Regions from separate parts of the Psychrobacter sp. M4 genome, predicted to be linked through region 2. Evidence: predicted binding sites of a transcription regulator. Region 2 holds the regulator's gene; the other holds the start of a gene.
The links. The regulator PhoB, encoded in region 2, activates phosphate uptake and scavenging genes when phosphate is short. The targets are predictions, from matches to a motif close to TGTCATNAANCTGTCATAA.
Positions count from the first base shown of each region.

Region 1: a site for PhoB is predicted at 2,243-2,261, ahead of ACR63N_RS03640 (porin). Genes of this name have one in related genera too.

Region 1 covers NZ_CM146740.1:842,061-848,902, forward strand. The annotation lists gene ACR63N_RS03630 (porin) at 1-633, shown strand, start outside; gene ACR63N_RS03635 (porin) at 1,027-2,145, shown strand; gene ACR63N_RS03640 (porin) at 2,514-3,647, shown strand; gene ACR63N_RS03645 (transposase) at 3,736-4,251, shown strand; partial or broken gene ACR63N_RS03650 (IS3 family transposase) at 4,236-5,078, shown strand; gene ACR63N_RS03655 (CTP synthase) at 5,269-6,842, shown strand, end outside.
Region 2 covers NZ_CM146740.1:331,656-338,497, reverse strand. The annotation lists gene phoR (phosphate regulon sensor histidine kinase PhoR) at 142-1,269, opposite strand; gene phoB (phosphate regulon transcriptional regulator PhoB) at 1,325-2,029, opposite strand; gene dtd (D-aminoacyl-tRNA deacylase) at 2,143-2,598, opposite strand; gene asd (archaetidylserine decarboxylase) at 2,741-3,574, shown strand; gene ACR63N_RS01435 (HD domain-containing protein) at 3,581-4,243, opposite strand; gene pstS (phosphate ABC transporter substrate-binding protein PstS) at 4,502-5,644, shown strand; gene pstC (phosphate ABC transporter permease subunit PstC) at 5,714-6,679, shown strand; gene pstA (phosphate ABC transporter permease PstA) at 6,740-6,842, shown strand, end outside.

The DNA of each region.
Region 1 (6,842 bases), 510 kb from region 2:
ATCAATAATTCAGTAGTGTGGATTGCACCTAAATATCAAGATCTACCATTAGAGCTAGCTTTAATGTATGGCGCTGATGAGGGCTTCGATGATGGCGACAGTGGTTTTGGCGCTTCGTTATTTTTTGACCAAGGTTTGGGTATCACAGCCGGTATCGCTTATGATAAAGACATGAGCCTTAATGATGTAAGAGGTGCTCTAAACGCTGCTGGTGATCCTATTGAAGGCCCTGATGGTGAGCAACTTGAGTTTGGACCAGGTGGCGACATCATTCGTGGTACTGCTAGTATTGATCTAGGAAAATACACCGCTTATCCAGTAGTATTGGCTGGACTGTATCAGCAAGCAGACTATGACTTTAATGACGCTGAAAAAGAAAAAGCTTTCGTGATTAGTGGCGAGATGGCATTAAATAATTTTGCTCGTCCAGCTACTGCTTATATTCAATACGATAATACTGAAAACGTTGGCGGTATTGACAATCTAGACTCAGACCAAGTTGTGGTAGGTGGTACATATTCGTACAAAGACAACATGATTGCTCATGCCTATGCTGGTATCAACTCAGCTGATCGTGGTGCTACTGATGCTGATGTATGGGCTATCGGTGGTGGTTTAGAATACTTATTCTAGTTCAAAGCATAGTGTAGATATCATGCTAAAAACTCATCCTTCGGGGTGAGTTTTTTTTGTTGAGATTTTTTGTTGAATTAACGTATTTTAAGAAAAAGAATAATAGCTAGGTTATTAAAATACATAATCTAATTATATGTAAAATGTGAAAATCTATATTTAGATTATCTTCATTATATAAATATAATCTGAATTTTTTTTAATTAAATCTTGATTTCTTATTCGTTTATATATTATTTTATATTCATAGTATTGTATATTGTTATTTTTACCAAAATATTAGTTTTATTTGTTAATTCATCTTCTTCGTATCTGCAAAGTATTTTTTGGATACCTCATTACTAATGTTTAATTATTTACTAAATGAAGATCTAAAATTTGGAGCTTGGTCTTATGAGAAAAAGTTTACTGGCGACCTTGATAGCTATGTCATGTACATCAACAACTTTTGCTGCTGATCCTACCTTCTTTGGACGCTTATTCGTCGTAGCTGACTATGCTGAAGGAGAGTTTACACCTGATAGTGCAGACAATCCAGATCCAGAACAGTATGGCAGTTATGATGGTGATGCCAATAGCATCAATACTTATAAATCATTTATCGGTATGCGGGGCTCGGAGGCGATAACTGAGAACACCGATGTGGTCTATCAGCTCCAGTTTGCGATAAGTCTTGATGGTAATGAGCAGGTATCTTTAGCCAATCGTAGTAACTATCTAGGTTTGAGTAACAAGGATTTAGGTACGCTGAGACTAGGTAGGTATTGGACGCCAATTGACTTGATTAACAACGTCGTTGTCACCAAAGGCTACTGGGATAACTTAGGTAGAAATGCGCTATCTGACCAAGAAAGAGAGGTGCGGGCGCTTAATATGACAGAGACGATACCACGTATTTCAAACGCTGCTTTTTGGACGTCTCCTGAGTTTGAAACCCTACCGCTTGAGATGTTTGTCATGTACAAGGCTGATGAAGATTTTGATGGCTCTGATAGTGAAGAGAGCGAAGGCTACGGTGGTTATGTGACTTATGATCAAGATGGTCTTGTTGCTAGCGTTGCTTTTGATAAGAATCTTGAAATAGAAGGAGAAGTCCTGCGTGGTACTGTCACTTATGATATGGCTAATATAACCGACGTGCCGGTGACCCTTGGACTGCTATACCAAGAAGCTGATTATGACGACCAACCTATAACTGAAGATGGCTTTATCGTTAGTGCCAAGCTAAAGTTAGATAACTTTTCTCGTCCAGCCGCTGTATACGCACAGTATAACCGAGGCAATGACTTGGCGGGTATTAGAGATGCTAAATCTGATCAATACGTTATCGGCGGTGAGTATTATTTTAAAGACAACATTATTGCTCATGCTTATGCAGGCTACAATAAAGCTAAAAATGTCCGAGGAGTGTTGGGATCTAGTAGAGATGCAGACGGTAATGAGATGTTAATTGCTGCTAATGGCGAGTCAGAGGTTATTGCCATAGGCGGCGGTTTAGAATATAAATTTTAAACCTTAAGACATTAACTTCTGGCAGCAGAATCATAAGAACTGTTTTATATTTATAAAACCCTGCTAGCAGGGTTTTAATCTATTAATAAAAAACCGTAAATGACAGTTTGAAATAAGTATTGCAAAATATTTCAAAGTTGATATTCTTGTAGCCGATACTCAAGCTTGATAGGTTATAGAGTCAGATGTTGATTTTCGTAATGTAGTTATAGTTAAGACACCTAATATTATCCATAGGATAATTTTTTACAAAAGCTACAGATCAGTTTTTGATCTCTTGATCCTATTATTTGCCATTAGTATTTGTCAACAATGGCTTGTTTGATAATCAAATTACAAAAAAACCAAACCATAAGTAGAGATTCACTATGAAAAAATTACTTTTAGCCACAGCAGTAATGACTCTGTTGGTACCAGTGGCTGAGGCTGCTCCAGAGATATACGGTAAAGCCTTTTTGACTAGTGATTATGTCAATGGTGAAGCTGATTATGATGATCGAGGTAATATTGAGAGTCCTAATGACTCTGATATAGACGAATTACAAATAAACTCAAATTTTTCGCGTATAGGCCTACGAGGTTCGGAAGCGATAACCACTGATACTGATGTCATTTATCGATTGGAGTACGGTATCGATATTGACGGTGATGATAGTGGAACCTTACAAAGCCGCGATACTTATTTAGGTTTAAAAAACGACAACTATGGTGAGCTGCGTGTTGGGCGTAACTCTTCTATTTTTAGCTACTTGTACGATCCTATCCTTAATAGAGCTTACTGGGATAATTTAGGGAAAAGAACACTTAATGATAATGGTGGAGTTTCTGCCCTAAACATGCTTGATTATACGCGCTCAAGTAACTCAGCTTTATGGATTGCTCCTGAATATAAAGATTTACAGTTGGTACTACAGTATGCAGCTGATGAAAGTTTTGATAATGAGGATGGCGAAGAAGGTTACGGGGCAGCGTTAAAGCTAGATCAAGGGACGGGCTATACGGCAGCTATTGCTTATAGTAAAGATATCGAGGCTAGTGGTAGCATTGAAACTTTAGATTTTATTACTGACGACAATGCTGAAGGTCGCATAAACTATGGCGGCGACGCTTTTCGCGGCGCAGTCACTGTCGATGTAGATAAATATATAAACATAGCCACCCCTTTAACTTTAGGAGCGGTATATCAGCAAGCGGACTATGATTTTGCAGGTTCTGATAAAGAAAAAGGTCTAATACTAAGTGGTAAGATTGGCTTGAACAACCTTAATCGTCCAGCGTTTATTTATGTGCAATACAATAATACTGAGAATCTAAACGGTATCGGCAATAATGATTCTGACCAGATAGTAGTTGGCGGCGAGTACAACTTTAAAGATAATATCATCGGTCACGCTTATATTGGTCAAAACTCAGCAGATTATACTAGCCCCACTGATCCTACCAATTCGGTCGCCGATATTAAGGTGTTCGCTGCTGGTGCTGGTATAGAATATCTTTTTTAAACAAGGATTGCGGTATTAGAGAGATGTAAAAAAGCTTATCCTTTGAACTGCCCCCCATAAGTTGGACACAATTTATGGGGGTTATTTTATGCGTTACGATCTAGACTTTAAGATCAAAGTCATAGCATACTACAAGCAAGGACATAGCGGACATGCTACCAGTGAGAAGTTTTCTGTAAATCCGCGGTTTGTCAGCAAATGGGTCGAGCAATATCAACATGGTGGCATAGACGCTATCAAGCCTAAGGTCGATAGGACTAAATACAGTAGCGACTTTAAGTATAAAGTGCTCGCTGTGATGTTATCAGAAGGACTAAGTCAGTCTGAAACTGCCCTTAGGTTTACTATCAGCTCACCTGCGCTTATTAGCCACTGGCACAACGCTTATCGACACTACGGTATGTCTGGACTCACCTCTAAATATAAAGGTAGTAATCCTATGACCTCTCCTATCACAGACAAACCTGATGAGGACAAGACCCTAGCAGAGCTCAAACGTGAGAACGAGTATCTACGAGCGGAGAATGCGTATTTAAAAAAGCTCGATGCCTTGCTCAGAGCGGAGGAACAAGCAGACAAAAAGCAAGGCTCATCGAAGGACTAAGACAACAGCACGTGTTATCTGACTTACTCACCATAGCAAAGCTTGCAAGGAGTAGTTTCTACTATCATAGAGCGAGTCTTTGGGATAAAGACAAATACGCTCCCTTGAAACAGCGCATCCGTGATATCTACCACCAGCATAAAGGTCGATATGGTTATCGTCGAATCACTCAGACACTTAAGAATGAAGGACTAAAGGTCAACCATAAGCGGGTTGCAAGGCTTATGGGACAGCTTAAGCTGACTGCCAGAATCAGACGACAAAGGTATCGATCCTACAAAGGACAGTGCGGCGTTATAGCTAAGAACAGGGTCAAGCGTAAGTTCAGAGCAGGTGCGCCTAATCGCAGATGGTTTACTGACATTACTGAATTTAAGGTTGGTAGTGATAAGTTGTATCTATCACCCATACTCGATGGCTACAACAATGAGATCATCAGCTACGAGCTTTCAAGACGACCCGTCTATAACTTAGTCAAACAGATGCTTGAGCGTGCCGTTAAAAACATACCTGCAAAGCGCAAAGAGGAGCTCACCCTGCATTCAGATCAAGGCTGGCACTATCAAATGAAACCGTTTGCAAGTACGCTTAGAGCGAATCATATTAACCAAAGTATGAGCCGTAAGGGTAATTGCTTAGACAATGCATTGATGGAAGGGTTCTTTGGTACGCTCAAATGTGAGACGATTTATATTGAGAAACCGAATACCATTGAGGATTTAGAGCAACAGATTCATGAGTATATCCACTACTATAATCATGAGAGAATTCAACTTAAACTAAAAGGACTGAGTCCTGTAAAGTACAGAACTCAGTCCTTGATGTAAACTTAAACTGTCCAAGTTTAGGGGGTCAGTTCACCTTTAGGGTAAGCTTTTTTATAGACAATAATGACTGTAATAAAGCTCTTATAGACGGCGTCTAAGACCTAAGAATTTAGGTAAGTTTAGGTTTTGCTCTATATTTTATAGCATATTTTTAGTAGAATCCTTCTTTACCAACTACCGATAGAGTACTATGACCAAGTTTATATTTGTGACCGGTGGGGTAGTGTCCTCACTAGGAAAAGGTATTACCGCAGCCTCTCTTGCTGCTATTTTAGAAGCACGCGGTGTCAGCGTGACTATGACGAAAATGGATCCGTACATCAACGTTGATCCAGGTACTATGAGTCCGTTTCAACATGGAGAGGTGTTTGTCACCGAAGATGGAGCGGAGACAGATTTGGATTTGGGCTATTATGAGCGCTTTTTGCGCCGCTCTAAGATGAGTAAAAGCAACAATTTTACCAGTGGCCGTATTTATCAAAACGTCTTAAATAAAGAGCGCCGTGGTGAGTACCTTGGCGGTACCGTACAAGTTATTCCACATATCACTGATGAGATTAAGAGTAAAATATTAGCCAGCGGTGAAGGCTACGATATCGCCATTATTGAGATTGGTGGTACTGTTGGTGATATCGAGTCACTACCTTTCATGGAAGCAGTGCGTCAGATGCAGGTTGAGCTGGGTCGCAATAAAGCCATGCTTATGCATTTAACTCTAGTGCCTTACATCGCTAGCGCCGGCGAGACTAAAACCAAGCCTACTCAGCACTCAGTCAAAGAGCTGCGCTCAATTGGTCTGCAGCCCGATATTTTAATTTGTCGCTCAGATCACCATATCTCACCTGACAACCGCCGCAAGATTGCCTTATTTACCAATGTGGAGGAGCGCGCGGTTATCATGTGTGAAGATGCTCAAAGCATTTATCAGATACCGCGTACGCTCTATGAGCAGGATCTTGATGATCTTATTTGTGAGCGTTTTGGTCTTGATTTACCAGAAGCGGATTTGAGCGACTGGGATAAGGTGGTAGAAGCGCAGCTCAATCCTGAGTCCACTCTCACAGTGGCCATGGTCGGCAAATATGTTGAGCTGCCTGATGCTTATAAATCGATTAACGAAGCTTTGCTACATGCCGGTATCACTCATAAGGTGGCAGTCAATATTAACTATATTGATGCTGAACATTTAGAGAGTGATGACGCTTTATTTGATCAGCTTAGTCAAGCTGATGGTGTTTTAGTACCGGGCGGCTTTGGTGAGCGCGGAACGCTAGGTAAAATTAAAGCGATTACTTATGCCCGTGTGAATAACGTTCCCTACCTAGGTATTTGCTTGGGTATGCAGCTTGCGGTCATTGAATACGCGCGTAATGTATTGGGTATCGATGCCAACTCTTCTGAGTTTGATCGTAAAAGTAGCGAGCCTATTATTGGTCTGATTACGGAGTGGTTAGACGAGCGCGGCGAGCTGCAAATTCGTACTGATAACTCAGATCTTGGTGGCACCATGCGTTTGGGTGCTCAGCAAGCGGAACTGGTTGCTGGTAGCAAGCTTGCTCAAATTTATGGCGCTAACAATATAACCGAACGTCATCGCCATCGTTACGAGATGAATAACCGCTATATTGAACCGCTTGAACAAGCTGGTATGAGCATCTCAGGTTACTCTGCCAAACAGCATTTGGTGGAGTCGGTTGAGATTGGCTCTCACCCTTGGTTTATCGCAGTACAGTTTCATCCTGAATTTACCAGCTCGCCCAGAGG
Region 2 (6,842 bases):
AATGACACAGCACGCAAGTAAAATTAATATCAGTAGCACGTGGCTAAATATGTCAGTTTTATTTGGGATTGACTATAGATTTACTTTTAGTCACTTCAAATTTAATCGCTTCACTTTAAAACCGATACAGCGCGATCTTTTTTATTTTGAACGGATGATAGCAGGATCTGGCTTAGTATGAGCAGTTGTATTGTTAGGCATAGAGCGAACATGAGCGCTTGGGAATACGGCACTAAATGTCGAACCTACGCCTTCTACCGATTCAATTTGTAAATTTGCGTTATATTGATACAAGACATGTTTTACAATCGCCAGTCCCAACCCTGTCCCTCCGGTAGCACGGCTACGACCACTATCGACGCGATAAAAACGCTCAGTTAAACGGGTAATATGCTGTTGGGCAATGCCAATCCCATCATCTGTGACTGCAAATCGGCAGCCCTCTAGAGTTTTTGTCCAACTGATGACGATATTGCCGCCTTTAGGGGTATATTTGATCGCATTAACAACCAGATTGGATAATGCGCTATTGAGATACATCTCTGAACCAAATAAACCAGCGTCCGTATCTATCTGCAAGCTAATCGTATGCCCATATTCTTGATTATAAACCTGTGCGTCATTATAGACATGGGTGAGCAGGCTGCTCATATCGATATAATGTAACTCATGGGTCTCTTCGATCTCGATGCGAGATAGCAGCAATAAGTCATTCACCACTCTATTCATCCGTGCGGTCTGCTGGGTCATCAGCTCAAAACCGCGCTGCCAATGCGGAGGCATGTCTGGCTGATCTGAGAAGTTTTCAAGGTAACCCATCAGCACCGTTAGAGGCGTGCGCAGCTCATGAGAGACATTGGCCACAAAGTCGCGGCGCATTTGCTCCAGATGCTGCAAACGGGTCACATCATAAATGATCAGCAGCTTTTCATCCCCAAAATGGGTGAGCTCACACTTTAAATAACGCTTTGGATCTCGCCATGAGGCGATATGCACGCCATCGTTAGGCGACGTTACATTCTGATAATACTTTCGGAATTCAGGTGCTGTAATGAAGTCAAAAATGCACTTACCCTGATCGTCTGGTTGCAATAATAATAGATCCTCGGCCGCCTGATTCCACCACTCCAAACCATCATCATCATTGAGCAAAATCACCGCATCACGTAGTGCTCGTAGCGCGCTTCTGATTTTTGTGAGTTGATCCGTTGTGCTTTGTTGAGAATCTTGGTTTTGCGTATCTTGCGAGTCAGTGTCTCTAGGCGTCATCGTGTTTATCCACCGTCTTTATAAGCAGCTCTAATATTAGAATGTTCAACAGACCCTACTCTTGCTCAACTAAATTAGAGAACCGATAGCCAGTACCACGAACCGTTTGGATCAAGGTATCACAGTCATATGGTCGCAACAGTTTACGTAAACGCCGAATATGGACATCAATCGTGCGATCTTCGATGTAAACATTACCGCCCCAGACCTGATCTAGCAACTGTGCTCGCGTATAAGCACGCTCCGGATGACTCATAAAAAACGCCAGCAATCGATACTCTGTCGGACCGATATTTATGAGCGTACCATCAGCGGTGACGCGCTGACTTTTAGGATCTAGGCTCAGCTTACCTACGTCGATCGTCTTCTCAGTACCAAGCGCACTGCTACGGCGCAATACCGCCTTTATCCGTGAAATCAGCTCACGGGTGGAGAAAGGTTTGGTCATATAGTCATCAGCGCCAGCATCAAGACCGTGAACCTTACTATCTTCCTCGCTTTTGGCGGTCAACATAATGACAGGGATCTCAGAGAGTAGCTCATCGCTTTTGAGCATACGGCAAAAATCAATGCCGCTTTTATCACCGGGTAACATCCAATCGAGCAAAATCAGTGCCGGACGATGATCAACGACTTGCTGATGCGCCTCTAAGACATCAGCCGCCTGCAAACTCTCAAATCCAGCCATCTCTAACGTCATCACCACCATCTCGCGAATCGCTGGCTCATCTTCGACAATTAAAATCTGTTCATTTTGCATATGACAGCCTTTCTTAAGATACAAAAAATAGTTGGCGTTCAAAAAGACGATAAGCACTCGCCAATGTTTGCTCATTAAACCGATTAATTATGACAGTTTGATGACATTTACATTTAAATTATTTCTAATAAAAAGTTCAGTGGTCCATCATTGATACTGGTTACTTGCATATCAGCCCCGAACTGACCGCTGGCAATCTTTGGATATTGCGATTTGGCATAGACTATCATATCAGCGAATAACGCTTGGGCGCTATCTGGCGCCATCGCTCCGCCAAAGTCAGGACGGCGACCTTTATCAGTCTTTGCCATTAACGTAAACTGCGGTATTAACAGTAACCCACCGCCAACTTGCTGGACGTTTTGATCCAATTTACCACGCTTCGCAGGGTCGCTATCATTCTCAAAAATACGATAGGTGAGAATTTTATCAATCATCCGCTGCGTACTTTGCAAGTTATCATCATGCCCCAGCCCAACATACGCCAGTATTCCATATTCAATTGAACCCACACAGTTGTTATCAACTTCCACATTAGCAGTGCTTACTCGCTGTATAAGTGCCTTCATTCACTAACCCTTTATTCATGATATTCGTAGCTTTGATCGATTATGATCACACGGGCAGACGTTGTCCATGATAAAATACAACCTCATATTTTTTCCGTCTTCATAGCCTATTTTCATTCTAAAAATATTTCGGTAGCCCACTATGACCTTATTTACCACCATACAACAATTTGTTCCCCAACAAAAACTAAGCAAAATTGCTGGACGCTTAGCCGCCAGTCGTCACCCTGTCGTCAAGCGCGCCTTTATCCGCAGTTTTGCCAAAGCTTATGGTGTCAGCCTAGACGAATATGAACGTCAGAGCTTTAATGCCTATGAGAGCTTTAATGACTTTTTTACCCGTGAGCTCAAAGACGAGGCACGGGCGATAGACCCAACCGCAAACGGCATTGTTAGTCCCGCTGACGGTATCATATCGCAGCTTGGACAAATTGATGACAGTAAGCTACTACAAGCTAAAGGTCGCCACTACGATATAGGACAACTACTTGCTGATAGCAGCGACGGTCATTATTTCGCTGATGGTAGCTTTGCAACCATCTATCTAGCGCCAAGCAATTATCACCGTGTGCATATGCCTTTTGCCGGTACGCTGACAAAGACTCGTTATGTGCCGGGTACGCTGTTTTCAGTCAACAACACTACCGCTGCCAACGTGCCTGATTTGTTTGCTCGCAACGAGCGTTTGGTTTGTCTGTTTGATACTCAGTATGGCAAAGCGGCGGTGGTCATGGTTGGTGCGATGATTGTCGCCGGTATCCAAAGTGTCGCTACTGGCAAAATTGTACGCACCGATGATATTCAAGAAGACGAGCACAATATGAAGCTCGAGAAAGGCGATGAGCTTGGGCGTTTTTATCTGGGTTCAACCGCTATCGTCATCTTGCCAAAAGAGGCAAAGGCAGATTGGTTAAATGGTTTACACGCAAATAGTGTGGTACAAATGGGTCAATTATTAGGCGTGGCTAAGGTCTAATAAAACTCAAGCATCAATCAGCCAGCCTTGCTTGGTCGCATAATCAATTTGGGTGACCAGCCACTGATGCACTGCAGGAAAAGTATCGGCAATAAACTCATGTGCCCCAGCTACTTGTGAACGTGTGATACCCAGCTCTATCCACGTCCTGCCCTCAGTGTTTAGATTCAACAAAAAAGGCAATAGCCGATCCACTACTTTTAGCAGTTGGGTCTCAGTGCTATTGCCAGTCTCTTGCTCCTCCCAGATTTTACTCAAGTTGCCAATCCCGTTACCCTGCTGGGCTTGCAGTCGTGCTATACCGTCACGCTCTTTGATGTGCGCATCACTGCGGGCGCGAGCATACAAAAACGTGTCACCCGCATCAATCTCTCCTAAATCATGCACCAGTGCCATTTTTAGCAATGTCTCATGATTCACGTCCAGCTCAAATAACTCCGCTATTGACCAGCACGCCATCGCTAAGTGCCATGAATGCTCGGCGGAATTCTCTACTCGCAGCGACTCACTACCGTTTTTAGTAATGTGGTTACGGCGATTGACATGCTTTAGGGCATCAAGCGCTAATAGAAACTCGGTCACCTCATGCATATTAATAGTGTTTGAAAGCGTTGATGAGCGAGCTGACGATATCGCAGACGACGAAGCTGATGACAAGGTTGATGACATAAGGTTCTCATTGCATAAATGATTGAAATAAAGCTCCGTCATTATACTAGGGTCTGTTCTCTTCTATTTAAATACCCTCACTATGATCAATCCTAAATAAAAAATACAGTCACTTTTGACATATTTTTATAAATATTTTTTATGTCATCAAACTGTCATATTTGCTTGTCACAATGGGCTCATTAACCACAGGGCATAGTTGCAGCGTTGTCATTGTTATTTATAAATGCCTGATAAAAAAAACTTTTAGGAGAAATAATGCGTCATTCATTAATAACGGTAGCCGTCGTTAGTGCCTTTACCTTAGCTGCTTGCAATCAAACGACTAGTAGCAACGATAATGAAACCATTGATAGCGCAGTATCAGCTAATACGGCAACGGCTGCTTCTGGTGATGCCAATTCGGCTGAAAACATATCCCTGAACATCACCGGAGCTGGCGCTTCTTTTCCACAGCCTGTCTATGCTAAATGGTCAGATGCCTATAACAAGGCAACAGGCGGTCAAGTGAATTATCAGTCAATCGGCTCATCCGGTGGTATCAAGCAAATCATCGCCAAAACGGTAGACTTTGGTGCATCTGACGCCCCTATGACTCCAGATGAGCTGAGTGAGGCAGGACTGATTCAGTTCCCAACCGTCATCGGCGGCGTCGTCCCTGTCGTCAATATCGAAGGTATTGAACCGGGTCAGTTGCAGCTAGATGGGGAGATGTTAGCAGATATCTACCTTGGCAAGATCAGCAACTGGAATGACCCTACCATCGCTGCTATGAATCCTGAGTTAACCCTTCCTGATGCCGCTATTACCACGGTATTTCGCTCAGACGGTTCGGGTACGACTTTTAATTTCACTGATTATCTGGCTAAAGTCTCCAGCGACTGGAAAGACAATGTTGGCGTGGATAAAACGGTGAAATGGCCAACTTCAGCAACGGGTGCGGGCGGCAAAGGCAACGAGGGCGTTTCAAGCTACGTAACACGTATGAATAACGCTATCGGTTATGTTGAATATGCATATGCCAAACAAAACGGTATGTCACACGTCGCCCTCAAAAACGCGGCAGGTAACGTGGTACAGCCCTCTGCTGAGACCTTCGCCGCCGCTGGTGACATCGATTGGTCACAGCAAGAAGGGTTTTATAAAATTATCACCAACTCCGAGACCGAGCAAGCATGGCCAATCGCTGCGGCTACCTTTATCTTAGTGCATAAGCAGCCTGAAGATGCGCAGCAAATCGCTGGTGTATTTAAATTCTTTGACTGGGCTTATGCTCAAGGGGATGACGACGCTATGGCGCTTGATTATGTACCTTTTTCTGATACTGCTGTGGATTTATTTAAAGCCAAATGGAATGAGGTCGTCGATAGCAAAGGGCAGCCTGTTTATAACCCTTCTTAGTCAGATTAACTAAAGCGCAGTTCTATTAAAACCATAACTTACTAGGCTAATTAGAGTATTGAGGCTTTTATGGCAGATCTAAAATCCCAATTGGCAAAGCATCGAATAGCCAAACAAAGACGCATTGATGCCGTTTTTGTCAATGCGACCAAAGCGTTTGCCATATTGGTTCTATTGGCGCTTGGCGGCATCATGCTCTCGTTAGTTGTGGGTGCATGGCCGAGTATCAGCGAATTTGGTCTTGGGTTTTATACCAGCAATAACTGGGATACAGTAGGCAATCAATACGGGGCACTAGCGCCCATTTACGGTACCCTCGTCACCTCAATGATCGCGATCTGCATTGCGGTACCCGTCAGCTTCGGTATTGCCATCTTCTTAACCGAATTATGCCCTGTTTTTTTGAAAAGGCCATTAGGTATTGCCATTGAGCTTTTGGCCGGCATCCCTTCTATCATTTACGGTATGTGGGGGTTATTTGTATTTGCACCGTTCTTTGGCGATCACATTCAACCTTGGTTTATTGAAAATATTGGGCCGCTACCTATCATCGGCAAGCTGTTTACTGGTGCGCCCATGGGGCTGGGTATGTTTACCGCCTCGTTAGTGCTGGCGATTATGATTATTCCCTTTATTGCCGCCACCATGCGCGATGTGTTCTCTGTAGTGCCTGACTTATTAAAAGAATCAGCTTATGGTATGGGCGCCACCACGTGGGAGGTGATGTTCAAAATTGTCCTTCCATATACCAAAGCAGGCGTGGTCGGTGGGGTGATTTTGGGTCTTGGTCGCGCATTGGGTGAGACTATGGCAGTGACCTTTTTGATTGGCAATGCCTTTAATATCAGCCCAAGTCTCTTTACTTCTGGCGTCACCATTACCTCAGCATTGGCCAATGAGTTTGCCGAGGCATCAAGTGAGTTGCACTTAGCGTCATTGCTGCATTTAGGGCTGATTCTGTTTGTGATTACCTTTATCGTGTTGTCTATCTCTAAATTGATGCTCATGCGTATTGACCAAAAAGCTGGCAATTAAAAATTCAGTAAAGCTTCAGTACGAAGCTGCCCTATCCAAACCAAAAAGGACAAGCCTTTTATGACTTTAGCGCCTGTGATTACTAAGCCCTCTTCAAGCTTTGAGGATCGCTACAGCAAAAGCCTCTATAACAAGCGTCGTTTTATAAACAGACTAGGGCTTG